2 regions of the Streptomyces ziwulingensis genome follow, and region 1 is predicted to be linked to the other one. Evidence: riboswitches for the same ligand, from Rfam matches in the RefSeq annotation. Region 1 holds a riboswitch; the other holds the start of a gene.
What was found. Region 1 has a riboswitch for cobalamin ahead of ABEB00_RS13490 (cobalamin biosynthesis protein). Riboswitches for the same ligand answer to the same signal wherever they lie in the genome.
Positions count from the first base shown of each region.

Region 2: another riboswitch for cobalamin. It lies ahead of ABEB00_RS14930 (ABC transporter substrate-binding protein); the one in region 1 lies ahead of ABEB00_RS13490 (cobalamin biosynthesis protein).

Region 1 covers NZ_BAABIG010000023.1:52,156-56,548, forward strand. The annotation lists gene ABEB00_RS13485 (cobyric acid synthase) at 1-1,112, opposite strand, end outside; gene ABEB00_RS13490 (cobalamin biosynthesis protein) at 1,109-2,083, opposite strand; cobalamin riboswitch at 2,185-2,326, opposite strand; gene ABEB00_RS13495 (hypothetical protein) at 2,438-2,659, opposite strand; gene ABEB00_RS13500 (inorganic phosphate transporter) at 2,696-3,943, opposite strand; gene ABEB00_RS13505 (class II aldolase/adducin family protein) at 4,171-4,393, shown strand, end outside.
Region 2 covers NZ_BAABIG010000025.1:27,658-32,050, forward strand. The annotation lists gene ABEB00_RS14915 (acyl carrier protein) at 1-28, shown strand, start outside; gene ABEB00_RS14920 (beta-ketoacyl-[acyl-carrier-protein] synthase family protein) at 25-1,311, shown strand; gene ABEB00_RS14925 (ACP S-malonyltransferase) at 1,345-2,355, shown strand; cobalamin riboswitch at 2,387-2,596, shown strand; gene ABEB00_RS14930 (ABC transporter substrate-binding protein) at 2,655-3,707, shown strand; gene ABEB00_RS14935 (FecCD family ABC transporter permease) at 3,704-4,393, shown strand, end outside.

The DNA.
Region 1 (4,393 bases):
CGCACGGGCAGCAGTCCGAGCCCGGCGACCTGTCCCCGGCGGCTCTCCACGTCGTCCTCGATGTGCTCGCCGAGCACCTGGAAGCCGCCGCAGATGCCGAGTACCGGCCGCTGTTCGGCGGCCCTGGCGCGGAGCGCGTCGGCGAGGCCCCGCTCCCGCAGCCACTCCAGCGCCCGGACCGTCCCGCGGGTCCCCGGCACGATCACCAGGTCGGCGTCGGCCAGTTCGGCCGGCCGGTCCACGAACCGCACGATCACGCCGGGCTCGGCGGCCAGCGCGTCCACGTCGGTGAAGTTGGACATCAGCGGCACCGCGCAGACCGCGATCCGCAGCACGTCCTCGCCGGCCGGCGGGGCGGTGTCCGACTCCCGGACGGTGCCGCGCAGCGACACCCGCAGCCCGTCCTCCTCGTCGATGCCGAGCCCGTGCCGGAACGGCAGTACACCGTAGGCGCGGCGGCCGGTGAGGCCGCGCAGCATGTCGAGGCCGGGCTCAAGCAGCGAGACGTCGCCCCGGAACTTGTTCACCAGGAATCCGGCGACCAGCGCCTGGTCCTCGGGTGAGAGCAGCGCCACCGTGCCGAAGAAGGAGGCGAAGACGCCACCGCGGTCGATGTCGCCGACGACGAGGACGGGGAGCCCGGCGCCCCGGGCGATCCCCATGTTCACGATGTCGGTCCGGCGCAGGTTGATCTCCGCCGGACTGCCCGCCCCCTCGCAGATCACCGCGTCATACGTGCCCCGCAGCTCGGCCAGGCACTCCAGCACGGTGCCGAGCAGCTCGCGCTGCCGCCCGCCGTGGTAGCCGCGGGCGCTCATCTCCCCGACCGCCCGGCCCAGCAGCACGACCTGGCTGCTGCGCTCGCCACCCGGCTTGAGCAGCACCGGGTTCATCAGCGCGGTCGGCTCCACGCGGCACGCCTGCGCCTGCATGGCCTGCGCCCGCCCGATCTCGGCGCCCTCGCGGGTCACGAACGAGTTGAGGGACATGTTCTGCGCCTTGAAGGGCGCCACCTTCACGCCCTGCCGCACCAGCCAGCGGCAGATCCCGGCGGTGACGACGCTCTTGCCGGCGTCGGAGGTGGTGCCGGCCACGAGCAGGCCACCGTTCATGACGTCCGTCCTTTCGCGGGCGGCCGGCGGACGGGCGTCCGGCGGCCGAGCAGGCGGGCGCCCGCGCACACGCCGAGCGCGAGCCAGCTCACGCGGCGGGAGAGGCGTACGGCCCGGTCGATGTCGCTCACCCGGACGGCCCGCCCGGTGCCGCCGCCCAGCACCGGCCGGTGCTCGACCCGGCCGCCGTACGACAGGGTGCCGCCGAGCCGCACCCCGAGGGCGCCCGCGAAGGACGCCTCGACGGGACCGGCGTTGGGGCTCGGATGGGCGCTCGCGTCGGCGCGCCAGGCCCGTACCGCGCCCCTCGGGTCGCCCCCGGCGGCGACGGCGAGCAGGGCGGTCAGCCGGGCCCCCGGCCAGCCCGCCACGTCGTCCAGGCGGGCCGAGGCCCAGCCGAACCGGCGGTACCGGGGCGACTTGTGACCGACCATGGCGTCGAGGGTGTTCACGGCCCGGAAGGCGAGCAGGCCGGGCACCCCGGCCACCGCGCCCCACACCAGCGCGCCGACCACCGCGTCCGAGGTGTTCTCGGCGACGGACTCCACCACGGCCCGCGCGATCCCGTCCGCGTCCAGGGACTGCGGGTCGCGTCCGCACAGGTGCGGCAGCCGCTCCCGGGCGGCCTCCACGTCGCCGGCCTCCAGCGCGCGCCCGACGGCGCCGGCCTCGCGGACGAGTGACGTACCGCCGACGACGGCCCAGGTGGCGGCCGCGGTCAGGGCGACGCGGGCGGCGGGGGAGGAGCGCACGGCGCGGGCGGACCCGGCGCCGAGGGCCGCGGCCGCGCCGACGCACACGGCGGTGTGCAGCGCGCCCCGCCCCCGGCGGTCGCTCCACAGGATGTTCTCCACGGCACCGGCGGCGCGGCCGAACGCGGCGACCGGATGCCCGCGGCGGGGATCGCCGAGGAGCAGGTCACCGAGGAGGCCGGCGGCGGCGCCGTACGCGAAGACGCGTTCGGCACGCACGGGCTCAGCCGGTCACACGGTCGGGAAGAGACCTGGAACGGAACCTCGCGGGGCAGCCGGGCATCGCGTCGTGTCCTCACTCAGGGTGTCCACGCCCTGGTTCGAAGAGACCGGCGGTGAGAGTTCCTGACTCCCCGGGGATTCCTCCCCGGGTCACAGTGGCGGGACCGCGCCGGATTCGCACCGGGCTTCCTCTCCTGCCGCCGTACATGGCCTCGGCAGTCCACCACGCCCCGCGAACACCCGTCAACTTGCCGTTGACCTGCGAGGGGGGAGTGTGCGAAGGCCCACAGCGAGGCGGGGTGCGAGCGGGCCGGGCCCGCTCGCACCCCGCCTCGTCGCGGATGGCGCCGGTCAGGCGACGATCAGGTAGATCCCGTACGCGACGGCCGCCGCGCAGGCCGTGAAGCAGGCGTACGCGCCGGTGACCGCGAGGCCCGCGGAACCGCCCCGGGCGGTGGCCCGCTCCTGGCGGGAGAGGCCGGCGATGCCCAGGGTGAACAGGGACACCAGCGCCACGGTGATCACGAGACTGACCCCGAAGACGGAGCCGAGGGCTGCCCAGTCGATCTGCATGGTGGTTCTCTTCTCTTCCTTCGTGCCCGGGCGGGATCAGACGGGGGTGGCGGCCGACGCGGCCTTGGACCCGGCGGCGGGGACGGCGGCGGGGGCCGGGACGGTCGCCGTCAGGCCCTCGCTCACGCCCGCCGGGGGCGGCGGGGACACCGCGGCGATGGCGTCGGTGACGACACCGGGCTCCTCGGCGGCGGTGACGTGGGTGTGGTCGACGACCTCGCGCCGGGAGATCCGCCAGATCGCGAAGCTGGCGGCGACGAGGAGGACCGCGACCAGCGCCGTGCCCCAGCCGCCCAGTCCGCAGACCCACTCGGCGAGCGCGGCGACCAGGGCCGCGGCCGGCAGGGTCAGACCCCAGGCGACGAACATCCGGGTCGCCGTGGACCAGCGCACCACGCCGCCCTTGCGGCCGAGACCCGCGCCCATCACCGCGCCCGAGACCGAGTGGGTGGTGGAGAGGGAGAAGCCGATGTGGGAGGAGGCCAGGATGACCGTGGCCGCGCTGGTCTGGGCGGCGAAGCCCTGCTGCGGCTGGAGGTCGGTCAGGCCCTTGCCCATGGTGCGGATGATCCGCCAGCCGCCGAGGTAGGTGCCGAGCGCGATGGCCAGGCCCGCGGAGAGGATGACCCAGACCGGCGGGTCGGAGTCGGGGGCGAGGGCGCCGCCGGCCACCAGGGCGAGGGTGATGATGCCCATCGTCTTCTGCGCGTCGTTGGTGCCGTGCGCCAGCGAGACCAGGCCGGCGGAGGCGATCTGCCCGGCGCGGTAGCCCTTGGTGGCGGCCTTCCCGTCGGCCCCGCGGCCGAGCCGGTAGGTCAGCCGGGCGCCGAGCAGCGCCGCGACCCCCGCCACGATCGGGGCGGCGATCGCCGGCAGCAGCACCTTGGTGACGAGCACGTCGCCGTGGACCGCGCCGACGCCGGCCGAGGCGACGGCGGCGCCGATCAGACCGCCCATGAGGGCGTGCGAGGAGCTGGAGGGCAGGCCCACCAGCCAGGTCACCAGGTTCCAGAGGATCGCGCCCACCAGGGCGGCGAAGATGACCTCGGGACGGATGCCGGTCTCGTCGACGAGACCCTTGGAGATCGTGTTGGCGACCTCCACCGAGAGGAAGGCGCCGACAAGGTTGAGGACGGCGGACATCGCCACCGCCACCTTGGGCTTGAGGGCACCGGTCGAAATGGTGGTGGCCATCGCGTTGGCGGTGTCGTGGAAACCGTTCGTGAAATCAAACGCGAGTGCGGTTATCACCACGATCGCGAGGATCAGCGAGAAGCTTTCCATTTACCCAGGCAATCGTTCGAGGTCATTGGCTGGTCGAACGTAAGTAACGTGGATGAACGGAAGATGAACTGGGTGGGGCGTCACGGTGACCGGAATCGGGGGCCCCGCCTCGGCCTCCCCGGCCGGGCCGTTTCCGGCCCCGGGCCCGCCTGGCAGGATCGCCGCAGCGCCGGACGACGGCGGGACCACCACAGGGGCGCCAGGGGCGCCCGGGAGGAGGCCGGGCCGTGGCCGAGGCACAGGGCGGGCGGGTACGCCCGGAGGAGGCGAGCGCCTGGGAGGCGCTCGTGACGACCGCCCGGCGCACGGTGGCCGACGGGCTCGTGGTCGGCACCTCGGGCAACGTCTCGGTACGCGTCGGGGACACCGTCCTGGTCACCCCCTCCGGCGTGCCCTACGACCGGCTCACACCGGCCGACGTCACCGGCGTCGGCCTGGACGGGCGGCAGC
Region 2 (4,393 bases), on a different contig from region 1:
CGCCGCCCCGGCCGGCGGCGCCGCGTGAGCCCATGGCGGGCGGCGGCACCGGACCGCCACCGGACGGAGGCCGTCGTCACGGGGCTGGGCATGACCACGGCGCTGGGCGGTGACGTCCCCTCCACCTGGACGGCGCTCCTGGAGGGGGCGTGCGGCGTCGAACGCGTCGACTACGGGGTGCCGGGCGGCCCCGCGCAGATCTATCCGGCGGCACCGGCCGCCGTCGACCCCGCCTCGGTGCTGTCACCGGTGAAGGTGTCGCACTGTGACCGCTCCGCACAGTTCGCGCTGGTCGCGGCCCGCGAGGCGCTGCGGGACGCGGGCCTGCCGGACGGGCCCTCGCTCGTCGAGCGCGGCTCCCGGGTCGTGGTGGCCGTCGGCGTGGGGCTGGGCGGGCTCCTCAGCATCCTGGAGCAGAACCGCCGGCTGGAGGCGGGCGGTCCGGCCCGGGTCAGCCCCCGGGCCATCCCGGTCATGCTGCCCAACCACCCGGCCGCCGAGGTCGGCCTGCTGGTCGGCGCGAGGGCCGGGGTGCACACCCCGGTCAGCGCCTGTGCCTCCGGCGCCGAGGCCGTCGCCCAGGCCCTCGAACTGATCCGGGACGGCCGCGCCGACGTGGTGGTCGCGGGCGGCGCCGAGGCCGGACTGCATCCGCTGGTCTTCGCCGGGTTCGCCCGCCTGCGGGCACTCTCCCGGCTCAGTGAGGACCCCGACCGGGCCTCGCGCCCCTTCGACGCGGACCGCGACGGCTTCGTGATGGGGGAGGGGGCCGGGATACTCGTGGTGGAGAGCGCCGAGCACGCCGCGGCCCGCGGCGCCCGCGTGCACTGCCGGCTGACCGGCGCGGGCATCACCAACGACAGTCACCACGTCGCGCAGCCCGCCCCCGGCGGCACCGGCTGCGCCGCCGCGGTGAGCGCCGCGCTGCACGACGCCGGACTGGAGCCCGCGGACGTACGGCACGTCAACGCGCACGCCACCTCGACACCCGTGGGCGACCTCTGCGAGGCCCAGGCGCTGCACACGGCTTTCGGCAAGGCGCTGCACGACGTGGCGGTCAGCGCGCCCAAGGCGGCCCTCGGACACACTCTGGGCGCCGCCGGGGCGATCGAGGCGGTCACCACCGTCCTCGCCCTGCGCGAGAGAACCGCACCGCCCACCCGCAGCCTCGAACGCGTCGACCCCGCCATCGAACTGAACGTCGTCGGCCGGCACCCCGAGTCGCTGCCGTCCGGCCCGCTCGCGGCGGTCAGCACGAGCATCGGCTTCGGCGGCCACAACGTCGCACTGGCCTTCGCCAACGCCTCATGACCCACCCCTGCGGCGCCCCGTCGGAAATCGTCGATGTCCCCCGGTGAACCGGCCGCCGGGGACGGCCGGCCGCGCACGGTGCTGATGTGTCCCGGGCAGGGAGCCTACCTTCCGGGCGCCCTGCGTCACCTGCGCGAGGTCCCCGCGGTCGCCGAGGTCCTCACCGCCGCGGACGCCGCCGCGGCGGGCCGGGGCGATGCCGCAGCGCCGGTCGGCGCCCTCCTCACCGAGGAGGGCGCACCCGGCCCCGAGGAACTCCTGCGCGCCGACCCCCTCGGGTTCGACCTGGCCACCTACGCCGCCGCGGTCGCCGCCGCCACCCTGCTCCTCGGCCTCGCCCGCCACACCGGCACCCGGGTCGACGCGGTGCTCGGCCACAGCGTCGGAGACCTCGCCGCCCTCACCGCGGCCGGGGTCCTCACCGTGCGCCAGGGAGTCCGGCTGCTGCGGGTCCGCGACCGCCTGCTGCGTACCGCAGGGCTGCCCGCCGCCGGAATGCTGGCCACCGACCTGACCGCCGACCGCGCGGCGGAACTGCTCCGCGCCTCCGGCCTGTCCGAGGTACGGATCGCCGCCCACAACGCCCCCGCCCAGGTCGTCCTCGCCGGGCCCGCCGCCCCGCTGGACCGGGCCCGGCGGGCGGTCCTCGACAGCGGCCACCGCGCCACCCCCCTCACCAGCCGCACCGCCTACCACCACCCCCTCCTCACCGACGTCCACCGCGCCTTCCGGGCCCTTCTGCGCGGCCAGCCGCTGCGGCCCCCGACGCTCGCCGTGCACACCGCCGCCGGCCGCCCCGCCCGCACCCCGGCCCAACTGCGCACCGCGGCGGCCGCCCACCTCACCGAACCCCTCGCCTTCCCGCGGGCCCTGCACGCCCTGCACCGGGCCGGGTTCACCACCTACCTCGACGGCGGCCCCCGCGCCCTGCTGGGCGCCCTGGCCAAGGCCACCCTGCCCGGTTGTGCCGTCGCCGCGCCCCTGCGCACGGCCGCCGGCACCGACCGGGTCCGGGCGCGGCTCGCCGCCGTCACCGCGGGCTGACCGGGCCGCCCGAGGCCACCGACCGGGAGGTTGGTACGCTGCGCAGGCCAGTCGTGCCACATCCGTGGTCGGGGAATCCGGTGTGAATCCGGAACTGACGCGCAGCGGTGAGGGGGACGGGCGGGGCACTGAAGCCACTGGGACAGACCACGCCGGACACCGCGCCGGCGCACACCTCCCGGGAAGGCGCCTCGTCCGGACGAACCCGAGTCCGAAGACCTGCTGGCACCTCCGCGTCCGCGCGGAGGTCGACCGTAGGCCAGGCTCCGCGTCCGAGCCCCGAAAGCTGAGGCATTCCCGTGTTCCGTTCCCCCGTGCGCCCCGTCGCGCTCCTGCTCACCTCCGCCGCGCTGCTCACCGCGTGCGGCTCCGCCCAGGACCCGGACGGGACGGCGGCCGGCGAGGCGGCCGGGTCCGCCGCCACCGGCTACCCGCTCACCCTCGGCAACTGCGGCCACGAGGTCACCCTGAACTCCGCGCCGCGGCACGCCGTCTCCCTCAACCAGGGCTCCACCGAGATCCTGCTCTCCCTGGGCCTGGCGGACCGCCTCGCCGCCACCGCCACCTGGACCGACCCGGTGCTGAAGGGGCTGGAGAAGGCGAACGCCTCGGTGCCGCGCCTCGCCGACAACGCCCCCTCCTTCGAGAAGGTCCTGGACACCGAACCGGACTTCGTCACCGCCTCCTTCGTCTCCACGCTCGGCACCGGCGGTGTCGCCACCCGCGAGCAGTTCGAGAAACTGGGCGTGCCCACGTACGTCTCCCCGTCCGACTGCGCCGCGGGCAAGGACAACGACAGCGCCGGCGACGGTTCCCGCTCCACGCCGCTCACCCTCGACACCGTCTACGGCGAGATACATGACCTGGCGCGCGCCTTCGGCGTCGAGGAGCGCGGCGACAAGCTCGTGGCCGGCCTGAAGGAACGGGTGCGCGAGGCCACGGACGGCCTGGACGCCTCCGGTGTCTCCCTCATGTACTGGTTCGCCAACTCCCAGTCGCCCTACCTCGCCGGCTGCTGCGGCGCCCCCGGTGCCATCACCCGCGCCGTGGGCGCCGAGAACGTCTTCTCCGACACCCACGACGAGTGGCCCCAGATCAACTGGGAGACCGTCGCCGACCGTGACCCCGACGTCATCGTCCTCGGCGACCTGACCCGCAAGTCCCAGACCGCGGAGACCGCGAAGGCGAAGATCCGCTTCCTGGAGACCAACCCCGCCACGCGCAACCTGGAGGCGGTGAGGAAGAAGCGGTACGTTCTGCTCAGCGGGCAGGCGATGAACCCCTCCCTGCGGACGGTCGAGGGGATCGAGCAGGTGGCCACCGGTCTGCGGGACCTCGGGCTGGTCAAGTGACAAGCGCCCGGACGCCCCTGCTCACCGTCGGCGGACTCCTCGCACTGGTCGCCTCGGTGGCCGTCGCGGTGACCATCGGACCGGCCGACATCTCCCCGGCCGACGTGTGGGCCTCCGTCGCCGCCCACCTAGGGCTGGGCGAGTCCACGCTGCCGCCGCTGCGGGACGGCATCGTGTGGGACCTGCGCATGCCGCGCACCCTGCTGGCCGCGGTCTGCGGGGCGGGCCTCGCCCTGTGCGGGGCGGTCATGCAGTCCCTGCTGCGCAACCCGCTGGCCGACCCGTTCGTGCTCGGCGTCTCCTCCGGCGCCTCGACCGGGGCGGTCGCCGTGATCGTGCTCGGGGTGGGCGGGGGAGCGGTGTCGCTCTCCGCCGGGGCCTTCTTCGGCGCCCTGCTCTCCTTCGGGCTGGTGCTGCTGCTCAGCCACACGCTCGGCGGGAGCGTCGACCGCGTCGTGCTGTCCGGGGTGGCCGTCATGCAGCTCTTCTCGGCGCTCACCTCGTTCACGGTGCTCACCTCGGCGGACGCCGAGACCACCCGGGGCGTGCTGTTCTGGCTGCTCGGCTCGCTCACCGGCGCCGACTGGACGCAGGTGCTGCTCTGCGCCGCGGTACTGGCCGGCGTACTCGTCGTCTGCCTCCTGAACTCCTCCACCCTGGACGCGTTCACCTTCGGCGAGGAGGCC